Regions from separate parts of the Paenibacillus sp. CH40 genome, predicted to be linked through region 1. Evidence: riboswitches for the same ligand, from Rfam matches in the RefSeq annotation. Region 1 holds a riboswitch; each other region holds the start of a gene.
The links. Region 1 has a riboswitch for cyclic di-AMP ahead of NLX73_RS14390 (hypothetical protein). Riboswitches for the same ligand answer to the same signal wherever they lie in the genome.

Region 1 (7,981 bases):
ATCAGGGTGTCGAAGGTTCGAGTCCTTCATGGCTCACCATTTATATTTTGTTATGCGGTCGTGGTGGAATGGCAGACACGCTATCTTGAGGGGGTAGTGAGCGTACGCTCGTGGAGGTTCGAGTCCTCTCGACCGCATCAATGGAATAAACGGAAAAGTCTCTCGCGGTAGAGGCTTTTTTTATTTGTGTAGTGATGTAATAAAGTAATGATTATGATGAAATAATGATTCCATAGTATAATATAATGCCATAATGTTATAGAATGATAAGTATAAACTTATGAAGTGACGGTGAAAAATATGGACACTCAACTGTTAGGAAATATATCAGAAAATATTTTGGGCTTGTTTCCGATTGTGAAGAAGAAATTTTTCACCTACGGTCCGCTCGATTTCCCATTACACTTGTCGCCTAATAACTTTCAGGTATTACTGCTTCTGCGTGAGGTGCGCTTGTCTACGGTATCTGATTTATCCAAACAGCTCAATGTCTCACGTCCGAACATGACTCCTCTTCTGGACAAACTGGTGGAGCATGGGTTGGCTGACCGCCAGTCGTGTGATTCGGATCGCAGAGTCGTGAATGTGGCGATTACACAGGAAGGCGATGCTTTTTGTGAACAGGTATTTCATACCTTCTCCAATAAAATTCAAGAAAGACTGGTGTATCTGCCAGAAGAAGATTTATTGCATCTGAGTGAAACTTTGAATGAATTGAAGCATATCTTACTTAAAATCGACAACTCTGCTACGTGATTGGCGTAAGTGAACTGGCTTAAAGACCGCCCTTTCTTCGGAAAACAGGCGGTTTTTGTTGCGTGTTGTGGTATAATGGAAACCAACATACATAATTCGGTAATTTTAGCATAGGTGATCTTTGAAATGGGAACAGAGAACATGATATCGTTATTTGAGAGCCTGCTAGGGAGGAAGGAACTTCTATGCAATCTATTTACCATCGCATTGAGGAACTCATCAAGGAACGGGGAATGACGAAAAAGGCGTTCTGCCAGCAGTTAGGCATTAGTACAGGGAACTTCGGGGATTGGAAAAGAGGAAAAACGACGCCGGGCACGAATAAACTCATTGAAATCGCTTCGTTTTTTGATGCCAGTCTGGATTGGATTATGCTGGGTCGAGATGTACAGGGTGAGGTGCTGAAGGAGTCGCAAGACCCTTATTTTTTTGACGCTTCAGGGCAACTGAATTGCCAGGGGGAACCGCTTAGTGAGGCGGAAAGAAATTTTATACTTGAGTATATTGAATTTACCCGCTTTCGTAAAGAGAAAAACCAGCGCAATTCTACTATGGGGTAATGGTTGCTTAGGATTTGATGAGGATTACTAATGAGTAAGGCTGAAAAATGAAAATTATTTCAGAAAAAGTTACTGTGTCGGAGGGGAAACATTTTGGGAGATCAAACTATTTATCAGCGGATTGAAGCTTTGATTAAGGATCGCGGAATGACCAAGAAGGCATTTTGCGAAAAACTTAAAATCAGTTCAGGGAATCTCGGTGATTGGAGAAGAGGTAAAACAACGCCGGGTACCGCCCATTTGATTCAGATTTCGGACTTTTTTAATGTATCGCTTGATTGGTTAATGAAAGGGATTAAGCCAGGAGAAGGCGTACTTCAGGAGCAGAAGGCTGCTTATTTTTTTGGAGTGATGGGGCCACTCAATTGCCAGGCAGAAGATCTTGAGACGGAAGAACAGAATTTTATTTTAGAATATGTTGAATTTGCGAAATACCGTAAGCAAAAAAGTGAGAAGGATAAAACAAAGCCTGAATAATTTTTTAGCTAAAGATCGTCTGGGTTGAAAACCCGTAAACGAACTGGAGGGGTTCGCTTTACGGGTTTATTTGGTTTCTTGGTGATATGGAATGACCTATATGTAACTGGAATGCTTGTTGGATTTAGAGTGGCGGTGCCTCCTTATAATCGTTATCGTCGATGTTCAGAATTGCAGCAACTTGTTTTCTGTACCTTTGTGCTTTGCGGGTGCCGTGAATCAGATTGGACAAGCGTGAAGGCGGAATATTGTGTGTCTCACAAAATGTTTTCTGATCCAGTCGAAGTTCGACAAGCCGTTGTTTGATGGCCCACCCGAAGGAGGTGACAGGTATTTTGTTGTTCAAGAGAAATCGCCCCTTACGGATTCTTGCGGAATAATTGGTGTGTTATAATAATCATCAGTAAACATGTTAGAATTAACCATCTGAAACTATGATACACTTTTATACGTGTTTTTACAATCGTAAATACGTTATTTTGTTGAATTAATTACTTAATTAAGTGCTAGGTGGTTCTGATAACCCGTCTAGAGTCTACTCATAGTGTGAATTTCGATTATATGTGGATAAAAAACACTCTGCCACCTGAGGAAAGGGACAGAGTGTTTTTGGTGTTGCTGCCACATTAGCGAAACGACGCATCAGGGGGATGCTGGAAGGCGTTTGAATAGACCTGAGGAGGAAAACAGTCTAGGCTCATCCAATTGGCTATTATGGCTCATATAAAGCGGTAGAGTGATGTAGGAGTTGCACCAATGTCTGTGAAGAAGGCGACGCTGAAATGCGGTTGGCTCAGGTTCGTTAAGCTTCTTCCATGCGGAGAGCAGCTCGCTGGTCATACGCTCCATAAAAGGGTTCTTTTCCTCATAGGGAGGATTGAGTAGTTTGAAGGCATCTTCCACACAGAAGGACACCGCTGCGCCAAGATAGCCGTGAATGGTCTGTTCTACATCGTTTCCGAGGAGGAAGTTAATCCAGGTGTGAACGGTAGCGAGTGTGCCAATTGCATTGTATTGAATGAGTATAGATTCCAACTGGTCAAATTCAAGCCAAGGATAAAGAGCCTTAGCGAGCTTAAGTAGACGCTGACCGGATAGACGCAACTCCTTCACATGCTGCAATGAGGGACGTTGGGTATGCAGCATCTTATCAATGAGAGCGATTCGCCAACCGTCATTCTGCTGGATGGCGACATACAGACTTTTGATAGCCATGCCGTCAACGGTTGTAAATTGAGGATACAAATCATCCAGCATGTAATGTTCCAGGTCTTGTAGACTGTTCAAATGTCCGTTGCGGAATAGTTTCTCCAGTCCGTTAAAACGGGTGAAGCCACCAACAGGTAGGGAAGGGTCCAACAATAATGCATAGTTCAGCAAACGGTTGCCTTTATGCAGGGCGGTTCGCCTCCTCGAAGTGAATCCTTATGTTATATTATTTTACTCTTTACTTAGGGATAACGAAAAAATTCGAAATGTATGTAATATATATTTACATTTTGGTAGCCTTTTTGTCAAATTAAATATTATTATTGCTCATATATGTTAGATAAAATAACATATAAAATAATTATTATATTTGTGTTTACAAATAGTTGATGAGAGAGTATAATAAATCTGTTGCCTCAATACATTATGATTTGCGGTCGTGGTGGAATGGCAGACACGCTATCTTGAGGGGGTAGTGGGCGTACGCCCGTGGAGGTTCGAGTCCTCTCGACCGCATTATATGCAAGACCTAGTTGAAAAAGCATCCTGACACGGTTTACGTGAAGGGATGCTTTTTTTGTTTTAATAACTGTGATAAAGAAGAATATCAGTTTTGCTGCAAAAGCTTCTCTATATCTCCCGCCAGCTTATCTGGAGTGGTTTGCGGTGCATAGCGCTTAAATACGTTACCTTCTCGTGTAATTAAGAATTTAGTAAAATTCCATTTGATCGCTTTGGACCCTAATACCCCCGGAGCTGTTTGGGTCAGGTAGCGAAATAAGGGGTGCGCTTGATCGCCATTGACATCTGTCTTGGCGAACATCGGAAAGGTAACACCATAATTGATCTGGCAAAACTCGGAAATCTCCTCGCTGGAACCTGGCTCTTGTTTGGCGAATTGGTTGCTGGGAAATCCTAAAATTTCGAGCCCCAGTTCATGGTACTGGTCATATAGCTCTTGTAACGCTTTGTATTGGGGGGTTAACCCGCATTTGCTGGCTGTGTTCACAATAAGCAGAACATTCCCTTTATATGTGGATAACGGAATTGGTTTCCCTTGCAGGGTTTGCGCATCATATTCATAAACGGTCATAGTATCTCTCCTTATTCAATATTCAGCAATTAAATTGTAAGCAATTCAAAGTAAGGTTGCAAGTCTGGAAAAGCTGTATTAAGCCTTTAGCCGCTGTAAAATCGTATTTTGTTCAAAACAGTAAATCGCACTGCAAATGGAGCGAATTAAGGTGTTTCTTCTTATAAAAGTGGGTTCAATCGGTGTTTAGCTGGTACATATAGCGTATTTTCTTCTCTTTTTACAAAAAAAGGCCAAAAACGCTCTACCCTACGCCAATATTGACATGCTTGTCATTTTCGAAAAGGGATGAAAAACAGAGATTGAGTGAGCTGTGAGAAGCATAGTTGCGTTGTAAGCGTTATTATTAATCTTCTATGCTCTAAAGGCCGATTTATAACCCCGCAGTTGAGCTTTACAGTCTTCCATGCGCGGGTGTATGATTCAAGACGTAATTTCAAATTAACTTGAATGAAGCAACAACGAAATGTCTATAGCGCTGAATTTTGCAGTTGCAAAAGCGGGGGAACCAATCGAGACTGTACGGCTTGCCGTGTGTCTCATGGGGTGAATTTTCCGGTCAAGTGCCAGAAATAGGGCGACTCTCACGTCCGAATCCGACAGCTAACCTCGTAAGCGTACAGGGAGAGGCAACAAACCGCCGTGTGCAGCCATGGTTTATTTTATCATGGATATGTAAGAAGCCGGAGGAAAGCCTTTTTCCTTCGGCTTCTTTTTGTTGTCTTTTTATACCGGGAGAGGAGCTACTGATGGAAGGTCGGTTAATTATTGTCACTGCACCGAATGAAGCGGGCAGAAGTTTTGTGAAATTGCTTATTTTCAAAAAATTGGCGTTTGCAGTTCTGACGAATAGCGCTCAGGAGGAACGACAGCTCAAAAAAATGGGTGTGGAGCACATTGTCCGCATCAATACCATGCAAGCGGGAAAATGTAATTTTCCAAAAAAAGAAATTGGTAGTGTGTATTTGTTCGAGAACAGCTTGAATCTGACTTGCCGTTTCCTGCAAATATGTCGGCCGCTAACATCGGAATCGATCTATGTTATTACGCACGGCTGTAATCCACAAGGAATTTATCGAGGATTGGGAGCGGACCATGTGATCTACACATTGAACGGAGAGGTGGGTTTTCTGCTGAACGGATAAGCACTTATAACATAGTTGTTTTATGATTTTATGATGAAATAAGAATGGCGATCTGAGGACCGATACGGAGGGTATGAACATGATGGATATATACATGCTGCTCGTCATGGCTGTGAGTTATGGAGTGATACTGCTGTTTGTACGCTGGTGTGATGCGCAGACCTCTAAAGGAGGACGAAGAGGATGATCGTTATACTTGGGCTTACGGCTATTGTGTTTATGTATTTAATCTACGCGCTCCTGAACCCTGAAAAGTTCTAGTCAGCTATAGGGGATAGAGCGGGCGGGAACAACAGATCTGAATATTTAGCATCATAGGTAGCAGGTTTCCGCAAACGTGTGCACACGTTTGGTGCTCTGAAGCAGGTCTGTTGTTCCAAACGCAGGAGCATTTTGAAGGAGGAATAGAGGATGGAGCTGCTTCAAATTGGAATTGTGATCGTCATATTGCTGCTCTTGGTAAAGCCAGTGGGCACCTATATGTATCATGTATTCTCGAATGAACCCAATCGGACGGATCGGATTTTTGGCGGAACAGAAAAGCTGATTTATAAGATAGTAGGATTGAAGAAGCTGGAGAGCATGCGTTGGACTACGTATGTTATGAGTTTCATTGCAACGAATGTCGTGCTTGTGGCGATCAGCTACTTGCTGTTGCGTTTACAGGGAATGCTTCCTGGTAATCCGGCGGGAAACAGTAATATGGAAGCATCACTAGCTTTTAATACGGTAATCAGCTTTATGACGAATACGAATCTCCAACATTATAGTGGAGAAAGCGGGCTTACGTATCTGACACAGATGGCGTTCGTCACGATGATGATGTTCACTTCGGCTGCTTCCGGTTTTGCGGTTGCTGCGGCTTTTATGAGAGGATTGACGCGGCGCGGTGAAGGAATGGGCAATTTCTTTCAAGATTTTATTAAAGCCATCATAAGAATTTTCCTGCCGCTGGCCTTTGTGCTTACGCTGGTGCTGGTTGGATTGAAGGTACCCCAGACGCTACAGCCTACGGCGGATCTTACGACGCTGAGCGGAACACAGCAGCAGATTTCTATGGGACCCATTGCTTCTCTGGAGTCCATCAAGCATTTGGGGACAAACGGGGGTGGTTATGCGGGAGCTAACTCTGCGCATCCATTTGAAAATCCAAGTCCTTGGACGAACGTGCTGGAAATTTTGGCAATGTGGGTAATGCCGGCTTCGTTGCCGTATACCTTTGGATTGTTTGCCCGTAATCGTAAGCAGGGCTGGATTATTTTTAGCTCCATGATGGTATTGTTTCTTATTTTTCTATCCATTACGTATGTGTCTGAGAAGACAGGTAATCCGTTAATCCAGACACTGGGTGTGGATGCTTCTCAGGGAAGCATGGAAGGGAAAGAGGTTCGTTTCGGCATTGGACAATCGGCTTTATTCACTGCGGTCACAACAGCGGCAACGACAGGTTCGGTCAATAATATGCATGATACACTAACCCCACTGGGTGGCATGGCTGCTTTGGGAGAAATGATGCTAAACGTCATTTTTGGCGGCAAGGGTGTCGGGCTGATGAATATGCTGATGTATGCGATTCTGGGTGTGTTTATATGCGGACTGATGGTCGGGAGAACTCCGGAATTTATGGGGAGGAAAATTGAAGGCAAGGAAATGAAGCTGATCGCGATTGCCATTTTGGTACATCCGTTTCTCATTCTCGCCCCAACTGCACTTGCGTTTATGAGTCATTGGGGATACGATGCGGTCACTAACCCTGGCTATCACGGGTTGACTCAGGTGCTCTATGAATATGCGTCATCTGCCGCAAATAACGGTTCGGGATTTGAAGGTCTTTCGGATAACAACGTATTCTGGAACATGACAACGGGGATGGTTATGTTCTTCGGACGATATGTATCTATGATTGCATTGTTGGCTGTGGCGGCTTCGTTGAATGCCAAAGCACCGACTCCGGTGACGACGGGGACACTGCGCACGGACAACAAGTTATTTGGAGCCATTCTGATCGGGGTCGTGCTGCTGATTGGTGCGTTGACCTTTTTACCCGTCATCGTATTGGGACCTGTTGCTGAATTTTTGACCATGTGAAGAAGAAAATGAGAATGGATGAACGGGGTGTTTGATCATGAAGGAACAACGCAAACACATGCTGGACAGAAGCATCTTGAAGCATGCGATCAAGGATAGCTTTATAAAATTAAATCCGATGATTATGATGAAAAATCCTGTCATGTTCGTCGTGGAGATCGGTACATTGGTCGTGCTGCTCATGTTACTGCTTCCCGGTTATTTTGGAACTGGCAAGGAAATGGGCTTTAACCTGGCCGTGTTTGTTATTCTGTTGTTTACGTTGCTTTTTGCTAATTTTGCCGAAGCGCTCGCGGAGGGGCGGGGTAAGGCACAAGCTGCCTCTTTAAAAAAATCCAAGCAGGATACGCAAGCTAACAAACTCATCGGAAATGACATTCAGGTGGTTAGCTCAACCGAATTGCGTAAGGGGGACGTGGTTATTGTCTCCCAGGGCGAAATGATCCCAAGCGATGGTGAGGTCATTGAAGGTCTGGCTTCGGTGGATGAATCTGCAATTACGGGCGAATCGGCTCCGGTCATCAAGGAATCGGGTGGTGACTTTTGCTCGGTAACCGGCGGGACGCGAGTGGTCAGTGACCGGATTAAGGTGCGGATTACGACAGAGCCGGGCGAGACATTTATTGATAAAATGATTTCGCTCGTGGAAGGCG
Region 2 (7,981 bases), on a different contig from region 1:
CTAAAAAATGCATTTCATACCATCCTCCACATCTTCTTGACCTTCATATAATGTTTTGCGCCTCCAGGCAGGGAAAAGCGAAGGAGAAAACGTTTCTCCTTCGCTTCCTGAGCAATCACACTTGGTGGCATTGCTAAAATGTTCTTATTTATTTTCGTATTGCTTTAACAAAGCGGCAAGCTCATCGTCCACGGCGCTTTTCTTATCCAGCTCTTTGAACTCCTCATCCAACGATTTTTCCTTAGAGGACATTTCGTTGCTCGCTTCGGCACGTGCTTCTGCTTGCAGCATTTTTTCTTCCATACGCTTCAATCCGGCAGTTGCCGTATCAGAGCTAAAACCGTTCATAGCTTTGTTAATTTCGGTTTGCGCTTTAGCTGCATTATAACGGGCAACCAGTGTTTCGCGCTTGTTTTTCATTTCTGTCAGCTGTCTGCGCATTTCATCCAGCTTGCCACGAAGATTATCGGCTGCAGCTTTGTTCTGTTCGTAACCAGCTTTGAACTCGTTCATTTTTTGTTCAGCAGATTTCTTTTCTTCCAGCGCACGACGGGCCAGATCTACATTTTGTGCTTTTGCAGCGGTATGTGCCTGTTCTTCACGTTTCTTTACCAAAGCAGCCTGTTCTTCGTATTGCTGTTTGAACCTCTTTTCAATAGCAATTTGAGCGGCTACCGCTTTCTCTGCATCTTCCAGGTCCTCTTGCATATCACGAATGTATTGATCCGTCATTTTAATTGGATCTTCTGCCTTGTCGATAATGGCGTTAATGTTGGACATCGTAAGATCTCTTAATCGTTTGAAAATAGACATGTGAAGTTCCTCCTAGAGTTGAATGCTTAAATTTTAAGCTCTGTACACATGTTTACGCAAGCTTTGCAAAGAGGGTTTCAAAAATATCTAAAAACCGCGCAAGTAAGGCTCTGGGATGTCGGCCTGTACTTTTAGCTCCCGCGATGCATGCAGCGCCCAATAGGGATCACGCAGCATGGCACGCCCTATTGCTACCAGATCAGCTTCTTTCTGCTGAACAACCCGGCGGGCGTCCTCATAATCATCCAGTAAGCCAACAGCAATCACAGGTACATTCAGCTTTTCACGGATGGTATGAGCCAAATCCACCTGATAGCCGGCACGCGCAGACGGGCCTCCGCCAGAACCAATCGGACCCTCACCACCAGAAGAAATATGGAAAATATCCACACCTGCATCACGATATCGTTCCCCTACGCCTGTTATGTATTCCACATTATATCCATCCTCGACGTATTCTTTGGCAGATATCCGCATAAGCACAGGCATATCAGCAGGAAGAACCTCTTTAACAGCATGTATGACCTCAACACCGAACAGTGACAAATCCTGCCCATATTCATCTTCTCTGGTATTTGTTAAAGGCGAATGAAATTGATGGATCAGATAGCCGTGAGCGCCATGTATCTCAACCGTATCAAAACCGGCTTCCACCGCGCGGCGCGCGCCTTCTTTGTATGCCTGGACCAATTCCCTGACTTCAGCTGTCTTTAAGGCGTGCGGCTTTTTAAAGCGTTCGCTAAAAGGAATCGTGGACGGACCCACAGGTTGCTCAGCATCTTCAGCCTTGCGTCCAGCGTGGCCTAGTTGAATACCAATCTTGGCACCATACTTGTGGACTTCCTCTACAATCTTACGATATGCAGGAATATGTTCGTCACTCCAAATACCCAAATCACGATCCGTAATACGTCCATCTGGATGGACCGCTGTCATTTCCACAATAATAAGTCCAGTGCCTCCTACTGCCCGGCTCACATAATGGACATGATGCCAATCCGTTGGATTTCCGTCCTTGGCCTCCACGCTGTATTGGCACATCGGGGGCATGACAATCCGATTTTTTAAAGAAAGCCCCTTTAATTGATAAGGAGTAAACAAGTCGGTCACTTTTATCCATCCTTCCTTCAATTCCATGTCTGTATAATTATGAATTGCATCCCCATTATACACCAGCTGTCACAGTATACCGAATTCGTTGTAAGGCTAAAACTTGCGAAAATGCTCCTGTTTTCGGTCATGTTTAAGAGAATATGTACGATTAGCTCCATCATCTTCATTGATAATCGTTTCATCGTGGACTTCTTTTTCAGTCGTTTATGAGCCGAACATTGGTTACCAGCATATTTTTAATAAGACAGGTACATAATAGTCGAGAGCACCACTTGGTACCACTGCACGGAAAGGGGGGGATACATATGCCGTACAGGGGAGTGTTGCCATGCTTGGCACTGTTACTAGCATTCTCAAGTTTACCCGTTCACGCGGATGCGCCTCCCAACACCGGAACGCCCCATCCCAAGGAAGCAGCTGTTGCTTCTTCTGTACTTCAGAGCACAGATCGAGCAACTCCTACATTAGCAATGCTGCGTAAAAAACATGCAGACATTTTTAAAATGTGCGGCCCACACACCCGCCAAATTGCCCTAACCTTTGATGATGTGCCCGATTCTAGGTATACGCCACAAGTTTTGGACGTATTACACGCCAATGGCATCAAAGCCACCTTTTTCATCGTCGGTCACCGTGCGGAAAAGCATCCGGGGATCATACGCCGTATTATCCGTGAAGGCCATGCTATAGGAAACCATTCCTATACTCATCCAGATTTTAGGAAGGCCACACCAGAACGCTTTCGCAACCAGATTACAAAAACAGAACGTATTTTACAAGCAAGCGCAGGTTTTCGCCCCAAGTTGATTCGTCCACCCTACGGTGAAATCACGGAGCCTCAAATCCAATGGGCACGTCGTCATGGCTATATGATTGTCAATTGGAATGTAGACTCTCTCGATTGGAAGGGATTAAGTAAAACACAAATTCAGCGCAATGTGATCCCAGCTACCGGGCCTGGCTCTATTATTTTAATGCACGCAGGTGGAGGTCAAAGTTCCAACTTGCAAGGCACTGTCCAAGCTCTGCCGGGCCTAATTCACTCTCTAAAAGCTAAGGGATACAAATTTGTGACAGTCCCCCGGCTACTCCACACATCGGAACGGAAATAACCATATGTTTATGATTGAGCTGCAAGCTAAAGCAACGTAAAAAGGCTGTCTTACCAGCAGAAGTTTTCTGCTCGTCAAGACAGCCTTTTTTATGGATAAGACCTGATAAGAGTCCGACCTAGTTATATGCGGTAGGATACAGACATTAAGTTTACATAATATATATTATGTTTAATTAAACCGTATATACGTACAATGCTATTTATCAATAACGTACAGCTTCACATTTTGAAATCCAAAGTCGTTCACAAATGATTTGTTGCCAGGAATAAAGATATCAATCCGCTTTCCTGTAATGGCGCTACCCTGATCGCGAGCGACAGCTACAAAAGAATGATCCGGCAAACCTGGGTGGGAATAGCCTGTAACCAGCACTTTCGTGCCCATCGGAATGACGTTCGGGTCTACCGCAATCGTACCTAGTTTAAGCGGATTGCCGTAGTAGTCCACTGCTCCCCATTTACCATTCTCGTCGGCTGCGGCAGAATACGCTGAAGCCTTAACGTCAACTATTTTGCTATAGTTGAATGTTTTGCCCCACGCTTCAATCGTTGGCCCCTCATTCGCTGGTGCTTTCTCCGTAAGAAGCTGCGGCTTCGAATCCGAAGCTGCCTTCACACTTTTTTCGCCAGGCACCTTAATTTGCAGACCTGCATATATATTGTTGGAAGCAATGTTTGGGTTCGCCTTCGTTAGCTCGTCTACCGATACTCCATAACGTTGAGCAAGCAAAAAGAAGGTATCGCCCTCTTTGGCAGTGTGAAGCGAAGCAGCATCCGCTACTCCAGCTGTCTGTGCCAACCCTGCAATAGCTGCGGCAAGCACCGCAAATTTCATCGTTTTACCAATATGTTTTAGATGTTTCAAAGATATGTACCTCCTCTGTTATGCCTGCGAAGTTAGCTGTCGGATTCGGACTCAGGAGAAGCCCTATGCTTGTGCAATTCACCCCTAGGCATATTCCACATCGTCTTTATGACGTATCGGAATGACTGCCGTTGTTACGTCCCCCGCACTTCCCATAGTTTGGACCCAGCATTCAGCGTTTGTCATAACCGCATGCTGTCCCGGTAAGTTTTGGCTTACTGCATAATATCACAATTTTGTAACCTTATCCGCATGAAAATGTTGGGAACCTTGAACATCATACTATACTCGTTACAATTTTGTCATCAAGAAATCGATATTTGTTACGAAAGTATGGGGAAATGGTGACAAAAAGAAAAAAAGCCCTCCGTCAAACGGAGGGCTTTTTTTATAGATTATATCAGCACTTCCTTACAATACTTTGGCAAGAAAATCACGGGTGCGATCATGGCTTGGAGTACCAAATACCTGCTCTGGTGTACCTTGCTCCACAATTTGACCGTTATCCATAAAGATGATTCGATCGCCTACCTCGCGGGCAAAGCCCATTTCATGCGTCACGATTACCATTGTCATGCCGCCTTCGGCGAGCTTCTTCATTACATCCAGAACCTCTCCAACCATTTCAGGGTCCAATGCAGAAGTCGGCTCATCGAACAGCATTACGTGCGGCTGCATGGCCAAAGCACGCGCAATCGCAATACGTTGCTTCTGACCGCCAGATAGCTGGTTCGGATAGGTATTCTTCTTATCCTCAAGCCCTACGGTACGCAAGAGTTCTAGCGAAATTTTTTCCGCTTCCTTCCCTGACTGTCTTCTAACCTGTGTTGGGGCAAGTGTCAGGTTCTGCAACACTGTTTTATGCGGGAACAGATTAAAATGCTGGAACACCATCCCCATCTTCTCCCGGGTTACATTAATATTATGGCCACGAGCTGTAATTGGCTCGCCCTCAAACAAAATCTCTCCGTCTGTAGGCTGTTCCAACAGATTCATACAACGCAAAAACGTACTCTTCCCCGAACCACTGGGGCCGATGATGACGACGACTTCACCTTTGGCGATATCTATATCAATGCCTTTTAAAATTTCATTCTTACCGAACGATTTACGCAGTTGTTTAACGGTGATCACTGGCTCTCAACTTCCTTTCCCATAAACCCAGCAGCTTAGACAAGCTGAATGTCATTACAAAATAAATAGCGGCTGCGATTACGAACGGACTTAATCCTTCGTAGGTGATGTTCTTAATGACCTGGGCCTGATACATAATATCCACCATCCCAATGGTCGAAATAATGGATGATTCTTTAATGATCGTAATAAACTCATTACCGATAGCAGGCAAAATAGATTTAAACGCTTGCGGCAAAATGACATGACGCATAGCTTTACCGCGTCCCATACCCAACGAACGGGCAGCCTCCATCTGTCCACGGTCTACTGCCTGGATACCTGCCCGGAAAATTTCAGCCAGATATGCTGAACTATTCAGAGACAATGTGATTATACCAGACTGGAGTGGGGTAAAATTGACACCCAGCGTCAAAGCAACTCCGTAGTGAATGATCATAAGTTGTACCAGCATAGGTGTGCCACGCAGGATCTCCACATAAGTGGTACCTAACCACTCAATGATGCGTATACCACTCATCCGCAGCAAGGATACGATCAGACCAATGATAAATCCAAACAGTACTCCGAGTGCAGACAGCAACAGAGTGTAGCCGATACCCGTAGCGTAAAAACTGCGGTATTTCCAAAAAATATCTACGATGTTATTAGAAGAAACCTGTCGATCTGCAGAGAGCGCGCTCGCTTCTGTGGAAAACTTCTCAATCGACCCGTCCGCTTTCAGGCGAGCCAACGTTTTATTTACAGAGGCAAGCAATTCTGCGTTCCCCTTGCGTATACCTACAGCTGTTTCTGCTCCGGCATCCTCAGGCACGGCCTTGGCAAGTGTTACGGTACCATCTAACGTGTATCCTTTAGCAACCGTATCTTCGATCACAACAGCGTTGATACGCTGGGTCCGCAGCTGGAGTACCAGATCAGATATTTTGTCCAGTGAGGTTACAGTGGCATTGGGTACTTTTTGAGCAATTTCTTCCTGAATACTCCCTTTTTGTGCCCCAATCTTCTCGCCTTTCAAAGTATCCATCGTAGGATATTTGTCTTTATCCTCTGGGCGTACCATAATGACTTGCTTGGAGCGATAATATACATCTGAAAAATCAATGCTCTTTCTCCGCTCATCCGTCGGTGTCATACCGGACAGTACCAAGTCTACACGACCACTTTGCAAAGCAGGCAGCAAAGAGTCAAAACTCATGTCCTCAGGGACCATCTCCGCATCCAAATCTTTGGCGATTTCCTTGGCGATATCCACATCGAACCCAACAATGGTATCCTTACCGTTAATGACTTTATGAAACTCATACGGCGGAAAGTCGGCACTCATGCCCACTACAAGTTTTTTCTGTGGCTTTGCTTCCGTTCCGTATGCAGTGAGCATGGGAAGACCAGTCAACAGCAAGATAACCGCCGACAAAACCAGGGCGGTAAAACGATATGCCTTTTTCAATCTTTTTTTCTCTCCTTAAATTCTTTATAATAAATAAGATTGTGTCATTATAAATGAATATGCATGATTATGCAATGAATGTTATAGTACAATTTCAGCATACCTAACGCAGTACCTACATTACAGTTTATATAAAGGAGTTTTCAGCATGGATTTTAAGCAGACCATTCAAAAGACAATTGAGCAGCATGCCCCACGGTTTAAGGACATTTCGTTATATATTGGCGCAAATCCTGAACTTGGAAACGAGGAATTTCTGGCCGCTGCCCGTTTAAAAGAAGAACTGGTTTTTCACGGTTTTGAGGTCCAGGCACCCGTATTGGGCATAGAAACAGCCTTTATTGCAACTTACAAATCTGCAAAACCCGGACCGGTTGTCGCTTTTCTGGCAGAATATGACGCTCTGAAAGGTCTAGGACACGCCTGTGGGCACCATTTGATATGTATGATGAGTACAGGTGCTGCCGTCGGCCTCAAGTCGATCATCGACGAAACTGGTGGAGAAGTACGGGTATATGGCACACCTGCCGAAGAAACACGCGGTGCAAAGGTCCCGATGGCCGCTGCCGGGTTGTTTGATGATTGCGACATAGCACTTATGACGCATCCTTATGACCATTACGAAAAATCAGGCAAATCACTGGCGATTGATGCTGTACAATTCGAATTTTTTGGTCAATCTGCTCACGCGGCTGCCAGCCCGCACGAAGGCATTAACGCGCTGGACGCTGTGATTCAAACGTTCAATGGCATCAATGCGTTCCGTCAACAAGTAAAAAGTACAGTGCGTATCCATGGGATCATTAACCAGGGTGGGCAAGCAGCCAATATTATTCCTGATTACGCCTCAGCCCAATTTTATGTGAGAGCCGCTACTCGTCAAGAACTGAACCCGCTGACTAGCCGTGTTATTCAAATTGCTGAAGGAGCTGCTTTACAGGCCGGGTGTCGTTTGAAGACCTCCAATTATGAGACTTCTTATAATGAAATGGTCACAAACCGCGTACTTTCCGATGCCTTTACCGCAAATTTGGTGCAGGCTGGCATTTCGCAAGAAGATATAACGGAAGGTGAAGATCACGGCTCCATGGATATCGGAAATGTATCGCTTCATTGCCCTGCTATCCATCCGTACATTCAAGTTATTGACGAGAAGCATGCCTTGCATACACCAGAATTCCGCGATTTGGCGATGCAGGACCGGGCCATGGAGGGAATGCTGCTGGCTGCGAGAACCTTGGCATGGACTGCTTGCGATGTAATCACGAATCCTGAACTGCTAGCCCAAATAAAAAAAGAATTCTCTCTGCTGAATAACGAAAGTTAAATATTAATTCCGTGTTCTTTCAGAAAGGAGTAGTCAGCCATCATGGATAGTATGAGCAGTTTTTGGACGTTGTTTATTGTGGTGGACCTCATCATTTTTTGGTTTATATTCCGTGCAATACGCAGGAACCGGGGAAACAGAAAGACACGGCGCCGGAATGCTTTT
Region 3 (7,981 bases), on a different contig from region 1:
CTAACGATTTTCAGGGCCACTTTTGCAAGCTGGGCGTGGAATATCCGAATGGAACAGCCGAAATCGTGGACATTCGGACCCCATGTGCGAAGTTGGTTGCTTCCCAACATGAACAACGGGTGCGTCAGCGAATTAAAAGCTTTTATGTGGATGAACGCGCCCTTCTGGAGGGATATAACGCTCTTGAAATTGCGCGCAAAGATTCACAACGTATGCCTGCCGTCACACAGCTATTCCGTTACATTGAAGAAACGAAAAGTCAGGGGCTATCCAAAAAAGGATTGTATCTGGAAGGTACATTTGGTACGGGTAAAACTTTTTTGATGGGCTATCTATTGCACGAGCTGGCCCTGTCGGGTCTGAACGGTGTGATCGTGTATATGCCTGATTTTGTGGAGGACTTAAAGTCCATGATTCAGGACGGGCAGAAGCTGAAGGAAACGACCGAAATGCTCAAAAATTGTGATCTGCTCGTATTTGACGATATTGGTGCTGAAAATTTAAGCCCGTGGGTACGGGACCATGTGATGGGCTCCATACTGAATTACCGAATGAATCGCAAACCGACCTTTTATACTTCCAATTACTCATTGCAGGGGCTGGAGAAGCATCTCAGCTTTACGAGCAAGGACGGAGAGGAAATGTACAAAGGACAACGCTTGATGGACCGGATTCGTCCTTTTGTAGATGTCATTACCGTAAAGGGAAAAAATCAGCGGGGGTAAGCGTTTTTCCGTCTGCTATTTTGATATCTTACAATTAAAAGACTATTGTGATATAATTAAAAGGTGTCGAAACAGACATTACAGGTTATAATAATCTTGACTTTTCTATAAAGGAGGAACATACAATGGCAATTGTTAACGTGTCCGATCAATCCTTCAACGCAGAAGTCGAAGGCACAGGAACCGTTTTGGTTGATTTTTGGGCGCCATGGTGCGGTCCTTGCAAAATGATCGCTCCTATTCTGGAGGATCTGTCCACAGAAGTTGGCGACAGCGTCAAAATCGCGAAGGTGAACGTGGATGAAAATCCAGAGTCTGCTTCCCGTTTCGGCGTGATGAGTATTCCTACCCTGATCGTCTTCAAAGACGGACAGCCTGTCGATAAAGTGGTAGGTCTGAACTCCAAAGAAGCACTGAAAAGCATGCTTACTAAACACCAATAATCATCGCATGTGACCCATGCTCCCGCGGGGGCTTGGTGGAGCGGCCATGAAAGGTCAATGCCTCCGGTTGTAAATACCGGGGGCGTTTTTGTGTACTATTCCTATATATTATAAATAGTTAGTTGAGTAATCATTAAGAATGGAAGGAGGAACCGGGCGAATGAAACCTTATGCGGAGGACTTGCAGAATCAGGAAAAGGCGCTGGAGAACATACGGCATAAATTAGCGTTGCTGCCGGATGCATCAGGCTGTTACCTGATGAAGAATAGCGAAGGCACCATTATTTATGTCGGCAAGGCCAAAGTGTTGAAAAACCGGGTCCGTTCCTATTTTACAGGTAGCCATAACGGCAAGACGCAGCGACTGGTTTCCGATATCCGTGATTTTGAATATATCGTTACAGGCAGTAATATGGAGGCGCTCATTTTGGAGTGCAACCTCATTAAAAAGTACCAGCCGCGTTATAACGTGCTATTGAAGGATGATAAAACTTTTCCGTATTTGAAAATTACGAACGAGGCACACCCCAAGCTGGAGGTGACCCGTCGCGTTCTGAAAGATAAAGCAAAATATTTTGGACCGTACCCCAATTCCTACGCGGCACATCAGACGAAGAAGCTGCTGGATCGTATGTATCCGTTACGCAAGTGTGGTGTAATGCCCAAGGAAGTGTGCCTGTATTATCACATGCATCAATGTTTGGGGCCTTGTGTGAAAGAGGTCGAGAAGGAAACGTATGACCAGATTGGTCAGGAGATTGGTTCCTTTTTGAGCGGGGGACATGAGGAAATTAAAAAGGATCTTCAGCGTAAAATGCAGGAGGCCGCAGAGGAATTGTACTTTGAGCGGGCCAAGGAGCTGCGAGATCAGATTATCAGCATCGACGCGATGATGGAAAAGCAGAAAATCACCACATCGGATGCGAAGGATCGAGATGTATTCGGTTTTTCAGTAGATAAGGGCTGGATGTGTGTACAGATCCTATATGTCCGCAAAGGTAAAATGATCGAGCGCCATATGTCGACTTTTCCTTTCTACGGTGAAGCTTACAGTGATTTTATGTCCTATGTGACGCAATATTATAGTGACAACCCGGCAGTGCCGCAAGAAATATTGCTGCCAGATTCTCCTAAGCTGATGCAGGCCGAACAGGTCAATGTCGATCAACCGGTTGCGGCAGAAACTGTACTCCACAGTGCAGCTACAACCGATGCTACCGGACAGACAGATGAGAAAGCGATACAAACGGAGACAGAGCCTTCTGCTGACTCATTGCTGGTGGCTGAAGAACGGGCAACTTATGCAGCAGCAACAAATCAAGACCAAGTTGGTGACCAAGATACCGGAGTAAAGGAAACAGAAACCCAACTATCCGGTGGACTGGAGGACCCGAGTACGGCGGCTCTCGCTCTGGCTGAATGGTTGGATGTAAAGGTACTTGTACCGCAGCGTGGACTGAAAAAGCAAATGACAGGCATGGCGACGGAAAATGCACGTGTTGCTTTGGATGAGAAGTTTAAGCTGATCGAGCGGGATGAGGAACGGACATCCAAAGCTGCAAGCAATCTCGGACGTGCCATTGGACTGGATAGCTTGCACCGGGTGGAGGCGTTTGATAACTCCAATATCCAGGGTTCCGATCCAGTCTCCGCCATGATCGTGTTTATTGATGGCAAGCCTGCCAAGAAGGAGTATCGAAAATATAAAATCCGTTCTGTGCAGGGACCCGATGATTATGAAACAATGCGTGAGGTTATCCGACGTAGATATGAACGTGTGCTTAAGGAAAATTTGGAACGTCCCGACTTGATCGTTGTCGATGGTGGACGTGGACAAATTAAGGCGGCGACCGATGTATTGCAAAATGAGCTGGGTTTGTTCATTCCTGTGTGTGGACTGGTGAAGGATGCCAAACATAGAACTTCCCAACTATTAGTGGGAGAGTCCTCTGAGGCCGTGACACTTGCACGCAATAGCGAAGAATTTTATCTACTGCAACGGATTCAGGACGAGGTTCACCGTTTTGCCATCACGTTCCACCGCGAGCAACGCGGCAAATCTATGGTAACTTCCCGGCTGGACTCTATTCCAGGCATCGGCGAGAAACGGCGTAAGTTACTGCTTAAGCATTTTGGATCGCTCAAAAAAATAAGAGAGGCCAGTGTCGAAGACTTCCGGCCTCTCTCTATTGGGGATAAGCTTGCGCGTCAGATTATAGCTGCCCTTCGGGAGGAGGAGTCGTAGAATACGGCTCCTCTTTTTTTATAGGTTCAAACATAATTCGATTTGGCTTTTTAGGACTAAACCAATAAATGATGTAACCCACGATGGCTGGAAGTAAGATCCAGAATAGACCAGCGCTCACATTCACAGTGTCTCCCAGACTCATCACACTAAGTCCCATTAGAATGCTGTCAAAAATAACGTGGCTGAACATGGCGGCAATAAAGCCGTAACGCAGGAACACAAAACTGAACAGCAAACCAAGAAAAGTCAGCTCAATAGGTCTGGAAATCACCGGATAGATCGGATAAAGCGTATGTCCCAGTGCCCAAATCAGCGTGGTGATCAGACACGCAACAAAAGTGTTTTTCACTATTTTTTTGACCATCGGAATACCAAACAGACGGTAGACAGTCTCTTCTCCAATACCTGCCATCCAGGCCATAATCGGCAGTAGCCATGGATAAGCCATATTGTAAGGGGATTGCGTGGCATCTGTGGTGGAAAATGTATTAAATGTGCGCTCCAGTATAAAGAATAAGATGGATTGTACCCCGAGTAAAATAAAGGCCCACAAGTAGCCAACATACATACTGCGAAGCACATACAGCCCGTAGCCCGGCTCTTTTGCACGCGGCCATGCATTCAGTCCAACCTGACGCATAAGCCCGTCACCGCCGACCAAGGAGAAGTAGAGCGCTACAGCCATGAAAAAGGTAACACCAATCTGGAAAACCATAAGAAATATAAGCATGCCCTTACCGCCTGCTTCTGCTTGCAATAAAGGCAGCATGTTCATGGTCCCAGCTATACTAGCAATAAAGTATATAACGGACAGAACAATGCCACGAACAAATGAAGTATGTCGTCGGGTGAGTGACGCATACACAATGGCAAGTACACCCAGCACAAAGCTAAATAGGGCATAACCCGCATAGGTCATCCAATTCGCCCAAAATGTTTGCTTTTCGATATAATCGGTATAGGACGACGGGGCCGAAAAGCTTTGGGTGAAGGAGCGAACATCACCGTCTTCAAAAGTAAAAGCCAGTGTAAGTACCGAGGCGCCGATTTTTTTATCGTCTACGGTATACTTTAATCCGCCTTCTTGTTCAGTGGTCGCAAGCTTCAAATCCGACGGCTTAAAGCCAAAGCGCTTGACCCATACTGCGGCCGCCTGCTCCTTGGCTTCGAGGGTCATGCCGTCCTCAGCCACACGTACAAGCCTATTACGTGCTTGTTCATCCGTAGAAATATCAGCCTGTGTGTAATTGGTATTGGAGGTGATCCGTTTAAAGCTAACGACCTTGCCAGTGGATAAATCCACATGAATTTGCAGTTTACTCTTCGCTGAGGATTCAGGCAGATCGACCCGAAAGGTTTCGTAAGGGTAACTCTTTTTCCATGTACGGTCGTACTGTTGAAGCAGTTTTTCTCTAGATAAATAACCGTACAAATCTGTTTCGGCCTGATAGGTCACGACGGGCTCCTCAGGCTGTGATTCAGTATAGCCCAGCTCGGAGCGGGCGAAGTCCAATGCGTGTATGACCGCTTCTTGTTTGCTGATGACCTTTGCGTTCATTACTGATTCTGGACTCGGATTGCTAAGCGAGGGAATAAGCAATTGAAAGATAAAAAAGCAAATCAGGCCAATCCCGCCCAGCAAGCCTAATTTTTTGAAGTTGGCCGTGAGCACGACCGGTTTCCCGATAGGATTCATGAGTTTCCTCCTTAATCTGTAAATAAGAACATCCATTAAAGATATCATACTGCACAGGTTCCCGCCAACAGACCAGCGATATTCATGAAAATAGAGTGAAAGCACTTTAAAGTTCCAATAAAATTAGATAAGCTGCGATTAAACGATGCCCATTCGCAAAATAAAGCCAATTTCACGTTTTTTCGGCGAAATTGGTTTTGTGATCTGGATATAGAAGGATTATAATCTTGAGGCAATGCCTATGAAATACATAGGTAATGATATACAGTTGAGCCGAATTTCTATGGGAAAACGGGGGAACCATGTTACTGGGGTGAATTTTACAACCGATCCTGCTGGATCGGAAGTGTAAATAGGGCATACTGTGCTGCCCGAATCCGTCAGCTAACCTCGTAGGCTATGAGCAGGAACCAAGTCAGGCACTCGGTTTTCCGGTGTCTTTTTTTGTGCGTATAAAAGTGTTTGGATTGGTTAGACCGCTGCGGGTGCAGATTATTCTTCCGATTGCTGTTATCCCCGGATTTTTTTATTGTATACCCCCTCTAATGGTTAAAATCCGGAGATAAAGGCAAACGCTTCGCTTCTTCAGAACAATTCTGCCCCCTTCGCTACTGCCCGCCAATAGCACAGGGGGCCGAGTAGTGCTTGACATGCATTCTTCCTGTATTCAGGGAATGCTAATTATAGTTAACTAAGGTTTGGAAAAATCAAAAAATTCAGGGGCAACGACGATCGAAAGATCAAATGGAACGCGTAGCGAGCTTACACCGTATTAAATCACTGTTTTTATAGTTTTAAGGATTAGGAGAGAAGTGATGAATAGATGAATCCCAATGCAAGCTGGCTTCGGCTTTCTCCACCGCAGATATTCGTTGCGGGCTTTGCCATTATCATTCTAATAGGTAGCTTATTGTTAATGCTGCCGATCTCCAATACAACAGGAAAGCCACTTGCGTTTATAGACGCTTTGTTTACTGCCGCCTCTGCGACCTGTGTAACCGGGCTTGTCGTAAAGGATACCGGCCTCTTTTTTACCACTTTTGGTCAAGTTGTCATCGTTGCGCTGATCCAGATCGGCGGTCTTGGCTTTATGACCATGGCTACCTTGATTGCACTGGTGTTCAAGCGTCGGATTTCCTTGCGGGAGCGTCTCATCTTGCAGGAAGCGATGAATCAGACTTCTGTAGAGGGAATTGTCGGGTTAATCCGTAAGGTATTACTGTACTCACTGGTTATTGAAGGCGTATGCGCTACGATATTCTCGGTTCGCTGGTCCTTTGATATGCCCGTAGGCAGGGCGATTTATTTTGGAATCTGGCATGCCATCTCCATGTTTAACAATGCTGGTTTTGATTTATTCGGTGAATTTCGCAGCTTGACAGGTTATGTATATGATCCGATTGTTAATTTTACCGCAATGTTTCTAATTATTTCTGGCGGCATTGGTTTTGTAGTGATGTCAGACTTGGCAGAATATCGCAAGCGCAAGAGACTGTCCTTGCATACCAAGGTGGTACTCAGCATGACGGGCGCTATGATTGTAGTCGGCACGCTCGTGATTTTTGTATTTGAGTTTACGAATCCGAAGACTCTCGGCTCGCTTGATTGGGGTGGTAAACTGCTGGGATCTTTATTCCAGTCCGTTACCCCCCGTACCGCAGGTGCCAATACGCTGGACATTGCAGGCTTGCGGCAGGCTACGCAGTTTTTTATCATCATACTTATGTTTATCGGGGCTTCTCCTGGCTCCACTGGAGGCGGGATTAAGACCACAACATTCGCCCTGCTCATTGGAGCGGTGATTTCGATGCTGCGGGGGCGGGAAGATATTGTACTGTTCAAGTACCGACTTGCGCAGGGACGAATTTACAAGGCTTTGACCATTACACTGCTGGGGTTGCTGTTCGTGATCGGGGTGACCATGATTTTGTCGGCAACCGAAGATCATCATTTTCTGATGATCTTGTTTGAGACGGTGTCTGCGTTTGGTACGGTGGGGCTGTCGATGGGGCTTACACCTGATTTGACAGTCATAGGCAAGCTGGTGATTACCCTGACGATGTTTGCAGGTAGACTGGGGCCACTCACGCTAGCTTATGCACTGGGGCCGAAAAAGGGTAAAGAATTATATCGTCATCCGGAAGGCAAAATGATTATAGGATGAATCATTTCATATACATTTCGTTGGTTTAATCATTTCAGGATTTTGCAAAATTCGATACCAGTCGCTCCGAAGTCAAGATATAGACGAACTAAATCATTTCGATCTATATCTTCTTCATTGGAAGTCGCTTATGGGATTTTTGCAAAATCCTCATTTATGAAATTGATTCAGATAAGGAGTTTTCGAGTAGATATGAAAACGCAGCAGTTTGTAGTTATTGGCTTGGGGCGGTTTGGCTCAAGCCTGGCTTTGCAATTGGTGGATATGGGGTGCGAGGTGCTAGGCATTGACCGGAATGAGGATGTTGTGGACAGTATGAGTGAGATGTTGACACATACTGTCGTGGCGGACGCTACCGATGAAGACTCGTTGCGATCACTGGGCATCCGTAATTTCGATTGTGGCATTGTTGCTATTGGTGATGACATTCAGGTAAGCATCCTCACCGCCATTTTGCTGAAGGAGCTGGGTGTGAAAAAAGTTGTAGCCAAAGCCATATCTGTGCTGCACGGGCGTGCGTTAGAAAAGCTCGGTGTGGACCGGATTATTTATCCAGAACGGGATATGGGTATCCGGGTGGCTCACCAGCTAGTCACGCCTAATTTGCTCGATTATTTGGAGTTGTCTAAGGAATACAGTATTGTGGAACTCAATGTACCTGCATGTCTGAATGGCAAAACGCTAGCAGAGCTAAATGCCCGTACC
Region 4 (7,981 bases), on a different contig from region 1:
ATACACATCTTTACAAAACCCTCTTAGTCCATTGTAAATCCGTGGCACTTTGGCTTCCTTCGATACCAGTCCGAACACTGTAGGTCCGCTACCTGACATCAGCACACCGTCTGCTCCTAAGCGGATCATGGAGTTTTTAAGATGCTCTACCTCTGGATACAGCTTTAGTGTTACATCCTCAAGTACATTCCCCAGCGCGTCGCATACATCGGTAAAAGAAGCGTTATGGATCGCATGCTCCATCTGGCGGGCAGACGGGTGGTGCGCAATCTGATCTGCTTTGACACGACCATACACTTCAGCCGTCGATACATTAATCGGCGGCTTCGCAAGGATCACCCAGCATTGTGGCGGATTCGGAAGTGGCTTGAGCAGTTCTCCGCGTCCACTTGCTAAAGCTGTACCCCCTGTAATACAGAAAGGTACATCTGAGCCCAGTTCCGCACCCAGCACCCTTAATTCGGCATCCGAGATACCAAGCTTCCATAGCTTGTTCAATCCACGCAGCGCTGCGGCAGCATCACTACTTCCACCTGCCAACCCTGCCGCCACCGGGATATGCTTATCCAGATGAATGTGGACGCCCGTAGACACGTTATAACGTTCTTTGATCAGACGAGCAGCCTGAAAAGCCAAGTTCTTTTCATCCAATGGTATGTACCCAGCTTGACTTGAAATAATAATGGTATCACGCGGTAACTCAGACATCGTCAATCGGTCAGACAGATCGACCATGGTCATAATCATTTCGACCTCGTGATAACCATCGTCCCGCTTACGTAGAACATCAAGCATTAAATTGATTTTCGCCGGTGCTTTTTCATATATTTTCAAGGCGTTCACCCACCTTCAACTTTTCCCTCAAGACAGCTTAACATATTATATCAGACTCAGCGTGTCAAGTCATGAGGTTCAAAAAAGCGGAGATGACCCGGTCTAATCCCGGATATCCCCGCTTTTCATCAGCACCACCGATAGCTACGATTTGCGGGAAGCTGCCTGCTCGGCAAGTTGGATAGCCCGCTTGACCATATTGCCCGCATCCTTGGCTTTAATGCCTCCCCAGCCTTCTTCCTTGACCGTGTCGTAAAATCCAAGATCTTTGGCCAACTCGTACTTTAGCTCCTCCGACATGACACTCCGTCTTCTTCGGCTCATACATACGCCTCCTTCGGCAATGGAATAAGGAAGATCATTCCCGGCTTAGTATGTGCAGAGATGTCATGCTTCATCCTGCTCTGTATATACAAAACGGCCCCGTCATTTGAAATGACGAAGCCGTCGTTAAACCTGCAAAGCTGGTATAAATCACGAAATCAATTAAGGTGTTTCAAAATATTCGACTACACTTGTATGGGAGTCGGGATCATATACGCTGACTTCTACCGACTCGGTAAGAATGTCAGCATAGCTGTAGGAGACACGTTTAAACGTCTGTTGCTCCTGATCCAGCTTGACGATAAAAACAGAAGGGTACGTTTCTTCCAAGACACCAGTTCGTTCGACGGTCTTACGGCGTCCGCCGTTAGCCCGCAGCAAAATTTTTTGCCCTACATGTGCGTCGAGACTGCGTTTGATTTCCAACAGCGTATTTTTAGCCATTGCCTAACGACCACCTCTTTCCTTGTCCATTATAACGAATTTTAGAGGGATTGTCAAATCAAGCTAAATATTATAACAACACGAAAAATAAGTTGTCAATTTAATTTTTTGCGAACAGGAATAATTTATATAAAAAATGACAAAAAGCCTCTGAAAGCAGAGGCTTTTTGCTCAGGTTAATCCTATTGGCACATTTGAATCCTAGATTGCGGAAGGCGTTACTTTAAGCGTTGATAAATTTTCAAGCTTCGGCAGGCCGATGCGATAGCTTCCCCTAGTTTCAATTCCACCCACTCCACGACTGCCACTGATTGTCTGGTGAAACAGGTCCCCCATGTTGACCGTATCACGGATCGAAGTAAAGGCCGCCTTGGCAGCCACGTATACGGGGTCCAGCGCGTGAATCAGGATACGCCCTGGTGAGCTGGCGAAGTTCGCTCCCGCACGTAGCAGCGCCTCAAAATGGGACTGGCACGCTCCCGCTACAATCGTCAGCGAATCCAGATGACGTTCATATTGTCTTGCTACCTGAATTGCCGCCACAAAATTTTGCGAATTTTTATAACTTTTCAAGCTGTACAAATCGTAAGGCTGTGGCTGCTTCAGCACACCGTCATGTCCAGTAATGACTACGATATCCGGACGGATACGAGGAAGCAGTCGGTACAACGTGTCTGCCATTGCCGATTCGTGAACGTGATGTCCCTCTGCAGGAACACGGAGCTGTTCATATAAACTGAGACATTTTTTCAGATAGCTGGGATCTCCATCCAGGTGAAGAACCTTTCCCGGCATTTCAAAATACGTTGACTCAACCGGATCACTCCAGTCCCCTACCAGAGCTGCCTGACTACGAGCAGCTTGCTGCTGGCGTGCCCGTTGCAACAGATTAAGAGACTCACCAGCCTTAATGTGGGCCTGCTGAGTCTTACCACTAATCTGGTCTGCAGGCACTCTGACCAGATCGTTCACCGGGGAATCGGCCAGCAGCCGAAATTCTATTCCCTTAATGATCGCTTTATCCCGCTGGATGTCCTCAACACGAAACGTGACATCTCCGCCGTACGATTTCCGAACGACCAAGTCTCCTAAACTCATCACACTGTATCACCCCTCCTATATCGTATGGGTGAATGCACAGTTTGGTTCCAGCTTAGGATATACCTGCCTCCAACAGCACAGCGCTGAGACGCGCAAATTCCTCAATACTTAGCGTTTCTCCTCGACGGGAGGGTTCAATACCAGCTTGTTGCAACAGCGGCTCCAGCGTGTCCCTGTTCTCTTTGGTGAAGAAACGGCTTTTTAAGTTATTGGAAATGGTTTTACGACGCTGGGCAAAAGCAGCATGAACCACTTCAAAGAAGTGCTTCTCATCCACCACTTCCACCGGAGGGGCTTCCCGTACACGCAGCCGGATGACTGCAGACTCCACATTTGGCTGGGGAATAAATACTGTATTCGGCACAGTGCAGACTAATTCAGGTTCGCTGTAATATTGCACTGCAATGCTCAGACTGCCGTAATCCTTCGTTCCAGGAGACGCAGCCATGCGCTCAGCCACTTCTTTTTGGATCATAACGACGATATTCTCCAGAGGGAGCTTGTCCTCCAGCAGCCTCATCAGAATCGGTGTGGTAACATAGTACGGCAGATTAGCCACGACACTTACTTTACTCACGTCTGCAAAATCGGCTGCGAACACCTCTCGCAAATCCAGCTTCAGCACGTCTCCATGACGTACCTTCACATGCTCGTAAGGGGCCAACACCTCTTCGAGAATTGGCAGCAGCCGCTGGTCAATCTCGACAGCGGTAACTGCCTTGGCCGATTGAGCCAGCTTCTCGGTCAAAGCGCCAATCCCAGGACCGATCTCAAGTGCACCCTTCGTCTCATCCAATCCAGCAGCATTTACAATCTTATTGAGAATATTTTGATCAATCAGGAAATTTTGTCCCAAACTCTTTTTGAACGAAAAACCGTGCCGTTGAATAATTTCCTTCGTACGCCGCGGTGTTGCTATATCTTGAATCCCTGTCATACGGACATCACAATCCTTCACTTTCAATTTGTGCCAGCGCCCCGGCAAATTCCTCGCGGCTGATCTGAAATACAGAGAGCCGTTTATGTAGCTGCTTTCCGTTACAATAACCAATACCCAGCACATTCCCTAAGGCCATACGGCGTGCAGCAGCATTGGGATGGGTGATGAGTCCAGCATCAATCAGGTCCGCCCACTCAATCAGCGGGTCGGCGCCTTCCACTGTCGTATGGACCCGTGCAAGAGCGTGTCTGATCGCTTCTGGTGAGGCATTCTCCACGCCAATATCTCCTTTACGCGTCGCTTCTGCCTCGGGTATAAAGGCCTGCTTGCAGCCGGGTACCTTGGAAGCGATAATCTTACGGATGCGCTCCCCTGCATGATCGGGATCGGTTAAAATGATGACCCCCCGCCGCTCCTGCGCCAATGCAATTTTACGCAGCGTCATTTTATTAATGGCGGAGCCGCCAGTTTCTATCGTATCCGCTTCAACAGCGCGGCGAATGGCCACCGTATCATCCCGGCCCTCTACCACGATCACTTCCTTGATCATTTGCGTTTCCCTCCACTGCTACACAGCAAGCTATATTTATCTTTCCCTGCTTTTGAAAACAAAATAAGAAGAGGATATCCTCTTCTTAGCATGGCATAACTATGTTGTTAATACTATCGCATTGCCCTCAACATACACAACCTGTTTTAGTTGATTTCAGGCTTTACCGGTCCGATAACATATACGGTTTTACCGTGCTTACGACCAAATTGGTTGGCTCGGCTCAAACTCTCATAATACACATCGATTTTGTGGCCTTTAATCGCGCCACCGGTATCCTCCGCACGACGGAAGCCCACCCCTTCGATGTACACCCACCAGCCGATTGGAATTATACTCGGATCGACCGCGATGGTGCGTCCTTCCGTGACACGTGCGCCGGATGCAGTACGTGTACCGATACCTGGCTCCTGTGAGGAATACGCCGTCATGGAGACATTTTGTAAAACTTTGCTATATTTAAAATTTACGCCTGCTTTACGGACAGCACTGCCCGAACTAACCGTTGTTGCCTTAACCGCATCATTGGGACCGACGGAAGCAGCAAGAACGACCGGTTTTTTCTTCGTTCCTACCGCAATGACTTTATCCACACGGTTCTGTGCAACTTCCTTGTTAACCAGCTGTTTGGATACCAACTTTCCATCATGATATACCTTTTGAACGTGCTGGACGACCACACCCGATTTGCCGCTTTGAATGACCCGATTATCGCCTTTATAAAGACTCGGATCGGCCGTTTTGATGACCTGATAAGGCACCTGTTTTTTCTGTTCGACCTGCTGTTTCTTCACACGGACGATTTTTATGTCCATGTTAGACGAAACAGAGGCATCCAACGCAGGATAAACTTTATCCGTTGATGATAATTTATAGCCCGAGGTACGAATGGCACCTTCTACTGTATTTTCTGTTGTGTACAGCTTTTTCGTCTCATTGCCTGAAGATACTTTAACCTGATTGGCACGTTTAATGACTACGCGATCGCCATCCTGTATTGCTCCATTTAGCGGCATGGAAACTGTATCATGCGGCTGAAGTGAAATGGAATGCTCGCTCAGCAAATCTTGAAGCATGGATTCCCGGGTTTCTACCGCAGACGCCTTGCCATCGATGACAAAAAAGACTTGTTTTTTAGATTGCGTGTACATCAGAATTGAAATCATAATCGTTAGCGCGATTAGAAAAATAGCAACCAAAGCAGCCTGGCGCACATTCTCTTGCTTCCAACGCAATACGTAAGACATGCTGGATGAGCGTGACTCATGGGTATCCTTTTTTTGGAAAATGCCCATTTCCTCCGTCCTCCTTACATAGCCCGCCGTCTGGAGTAAGACATAGTTGAGATTTGACGTGACTATAACAGATTTTCTACAAGACAAGCCCAAACTACGACTGTCCTGCACCATGTACCCGTCTTCGCGGCATGCTGTCCTCCCCTGTTTAACCACAGTATGATGACAGATTTTCTTTTATTCACAACAAAAAAAGCCAGAGAAAGAGACTAGAGAGCTCTTTCGTGGCTTCCGGCATGTGTGAATATGCGGGAAAACTCATGCACGAGATGGCTTCTCTCTTGTTACGCTTACGGGGTTAGCTGTCGGGTTCGGACGTAGAGAGTCGCCCTAGCTTGGGTCAACCGCTCATGGCGGTCGCCTTCACATTCACCCCGAAGACCCAGAAAGAAATCGAAATACGGCTCCTCCACCTGTTCAATCCCATCCGGGAAAAGAATTTAGGTCGAGCCGGCTGGCGGAAGAGACGTTCCCTTCTTGCACATACGCCGGACGTACTGTAAGCCATATCGGTTCCCCCGTTCCCTGTAAAAGGGACTCAGCGAGACTGGTTCATGAAATGACTTGTTGATGTTTACATTCAAACAACAATTCACTGAAAAGATGATATCCTGTTTCTATGCATGTTGTAAAGCAGGTTTCAAGTACATTTTTTAAAATATTCGGTTAAAATATTGTAATATTCTCGAGTTTCCTGCAACAAATTCATGATTAGCTTCGTCTATCTCTTTATTTTGATCGATTTCTTCACTTTTTCATTGAATGTAAAATCGTTCCAGGGCATTTCGGGTCGTTATTGACACTACTTCCTCCACTGTAATCCCTTTGATTTGGGCTGCAGCCTCTGCTACCAGTCTCACCTGTGCAGACTCATTTCGCTTCCCACGAAACGGATGAGGCGTCAGATAGGGAGCATCAGTTTCAATGAGCAGACGGTCCAGCGGCACCTGTGCGAGCACCTCTTTTGGCTGCTTGGCATTTTTGAACGTTATTGGACCACCGAAGGAAAGGTGAAATCCCATATCCAGCACCATTTTGGCTGTCTCCCAGCTACCCGAAAAGGAGTGCATGACTCCACCAATCTCACTCGCTTTTTCCTCGCGCAAAATCTTAACAATATCTTCATGTGCATCCCGGTTATGAATAACAATGGGCATCTTGAGCTCACGAGCCAGACCAATTTGATTTCGAAACACCCGATGCTGCACATCCTTCGGTGATGTATCCCAGTAATAATCCAGACCGATCTCCCCGATGGCTACAACCTTTTTATGACTGCATAACGATGCAATCCATTCTAGATCGCCCTCCTGCATTGTAATAGCATCCTGTGGGTGCCATCCAACTGCCGCATAAATAAAATCATACGTCTCGGCCAATTTCATGGTGGATGGAATGGTCTCACGATTAAATCCGATATTGATCATCCGCGTTACTCCTGATTCGACAGCACGTGCTATAACTTCTTCACGATCTTCGTCAAATTGTGGCGCATCCAAGTGAGTATGAGTGTCGAATAAATCCAAGGTTTACATCTCCTTTTTTTACTTACATTTCTATATAGTTGTCTATTCTTTGACAAAATAATTCCTTATTTCGGCAGGAAGCCTGTCTTTTACCGCGTTCAATTTATTCTGGGGAAAATACATATGATATTTCCCTCGGTGAATACCACTTATTGAGCGCACAATTTCCGAAACTTCGGATATTTCACTCACCTCGCCCTGACGTCCAAGCAGCAAAATCTGGTTGTCCGTCGAGCCACCCTGCCGAAACACATCATAAGGAAGATCTGTCGGAAAATCAATTTCAAAATCATATTCAGGGTGCAAACCGGCCTCTTTCAAAGCTTCTCGAATACTGTCAATGGTATCTGTATCCATATTTTCAATCTCTACATATTTATACAATCTACGGTCCATAAACCGGCTGCTCAAATCACTTAAAATCTCGTCCTTTTCTCGTTTCCACTGGCTAAATACGGTCTGGATTAATGACTCGTCAAGCATCAGATATTGCTCTACTGTAAGATCTCCTTTCAACAGATCCGGCAACGGGTCCAGCAGAAATCCAAACTCATATCCGTTTTTAAACAATTCCTTTGCTCGCTTGAAAATTTTACGTAAAAGGATTTCCGAGCTGCGTGTTACAGGATGAAAATAAATTTGCCAATACATCTGGTAGCGTGACATTAAATAATCTTCTACTGCATGCATACCTGATTCCTTCACAACAATTCTCCCATTATGAGGACGCAGCAGTCGTAAAATACGATCCAAATCAATCGTGCCGTAGTTGACACCTGTCGAGTGAGCATCCCGCAACAAATAATCCATACGATCGGCATCTAGCGGACTGGTTACCAGGTTGACAACAATCGGTTTATCATACGTTTTGGCTATAACCGCAGCCACCTTTTGTGGAAGCTTCTCGTCGACTTGCCGTAGCACGGCGTTGATCTTCGTGTCTCCCAGTACAATGCGGCATGTCCAA

Region 2: linked by a shared signal. The riboswitch ahead of NLX73_RS05170 (3D domain-containing protein) and the one ahead of NLX73_RS14390 (hypothetical protein) in region 1 are both predicted to bind cyclic di-AMP.
Region 3: linked by a shared signal. The riboswitch ahead of NLX73_RS16505 (TrkH family potassium uptake protein) and the one ahead of NLX73_RS14390 (hypothetical protein) in region 1 are both predicted to bind cyclic di-AMP.
Region 4: linked by a shared signal. The riboswitch ahead of NLX73_RS23270 (resuscitation-promoting factor) and the one ahead of NLX73_RS14390 (hypothetical protein) in region 1 are both predicted to bind cyclic di-AMP.

What each region holds. Positions count from the first base shown of each region.
Region 1 is NZ_JANAVQ010000004.1:249,608-257,588, reverse strand. Features, by position in the region: tRNA gene NLX73_RS14435 (tRNA-Lys) at 1-39, shown strand, start outside; tRNA gene NLX73_RS14430 (tRNA-Leu) at 55-137, shown strand; gene NLX73_RS14425 (MarR family winged helix-turn-helix transcriptional regulator) at 301-756, shown strand; gene NLX73_RS14420 (helix-turn-helix domain-containing protein) at 942-1,316, shown strand; gene NLX73_RS14415 (helix-turn-helix domain-containing protein) at 1,410-1,793, shown strand; gene NLX73_RS14410 (XRE family transcriptional regulator) at 1,918-2,139, opposite strand; gene NLX73_RS14405 (urease accessory protein UreF) at 2,436-3,173, opposite strand; tRNA gene NLX73_RS14400 (tRNA-Leu) at 3,436-3,518, shown strand; gene NLX73_RS14395 (glutathione peroxidase) at 3,610-4,095, opposite strand; cyclic di-AMP (ydaO/yuaA leader) riboswitch at 4,562-4,729, shown strand; gene NLX73_RS14390 (hypothetical protein) at 4,845-5,240, shown strand; gene NLX73_RS25150 (potassium-transporting ATPase subunit F) at 5,424-5,501, shown strand; gene kdpA (potassium-transporting ATPase subunit KdpA) at 5,652-7,328, shown strand; gene kdpB (potassium-transporting ATPase subunit KdpB) at 7,366-7,981, shown strand, end outside.
Region 2 is NZ_JANAVQ010000001.1:1,171,889-1,179,869, reverse strand. Features, by position in the region: gene NLX73_RS05190 (DUF350 domain-containing protein) at 1-13, opposite strand, end outside; gene NLX73_RS05185 (PspA/IM30 family protein) at 145-813, opposite strand; gene NLX73_RS05180 (NADH:flavin oxidoreductase/NADH oxidase) at 901-1,923, opposite strand; gene NLX73_RS05175 (polysaccharide deacetylase family protein) at 2,232-3,038, shown strand; gene NLX73_RS05170 (3D domain-containing protein) at 3,237-3,905, opposite strand; cyclic di-AMP (ydaO/yuaA leader) riboswitch at 3,912-4,086, opposite strand; gene NLX73_RS05165 (amino acid ABC transporter ATP-binding protein) at 4,317-5,039, opposite strand; gene NLX73_RS05160 (ABC transporter substrate-binding protein/permease) at 5,026-6,489, opposite strand; gene NLX73_RS05155 (M20 family metallopeptidase) at 6,638-7,816, shown strand; gene NLX73_RS05150 (glycine-rich domain-containing protein) at 7,859-7,981, shown strand, end outside.
Region 3 is NZ_JANAVQ010000005.1:122,875-130,855, forward strand. Features, by position in the region: gene dnaI (primosomal protein DnaI) at 1-725, shown strand, start outside; gene trxA (thioredoxin) at 851-1,168, shown strand; gene uvrC (excinuclease ABC subunit UvrC) at 1,329-3,413, shown strand; gene NLX73_RS16500 (CPBP family intramembrane glutamic endopeptidase) at 3,382-5,112, opposite strand; cyclic di-AMP (ydaO/yuaA leader) riboswitch at 5,374-5,526, shown strand; gene NLX73_RS16505 (TrkH family potassium uptake protein) at 5,936-7,276, shown strand; gene NLX73_RS16510 (potassium channel family protein) at 7,469-7,981, shown strand, end outside.
Region 4 is NZ_JANAVQ010000012.1:11,030-19,010, reverse strand. Features, by position in the region: gene ispE (4-(cytidine 5'-diphospho)-2-C-methyl-D-erythritol kinase) at 1-834, opposite strand, end outside; gene NLX73_RS23295 (small, acid-soluble spore protein, alpha/beta type) at 979-1,158, opposite strand; gene veg (biofilm formation stimulator Veg) at 1,321-1,602, opposite strand; gene yabG (sporulation peptidase YabG) at 1,804-2,700, opposite strand; gene rsmA (16S rRNA (adenine(1518)-N(6)/adenine(1519)-N(6))-dimethyltransferase RsmA) at 2,756-3,640, opposite strand; gene rnmV (ribonuclease M5) at 3,648-4,193, opposite strand; gene NLX73_RS23270 (resuscitation-promoting factor) at 4,340-5,488, opposite strand; cyclic di-AMP (ydaO/yuaA leader) riboswitch at 5,760-6,042, opposite strand; gene NLX73_RS23265 (TatD family hydrolase) at 6,244-7,014, opposite strand; gene NLX73_RS23260 (HD domain-containing protein) at 7,057-7,981, opposite strand, start outside.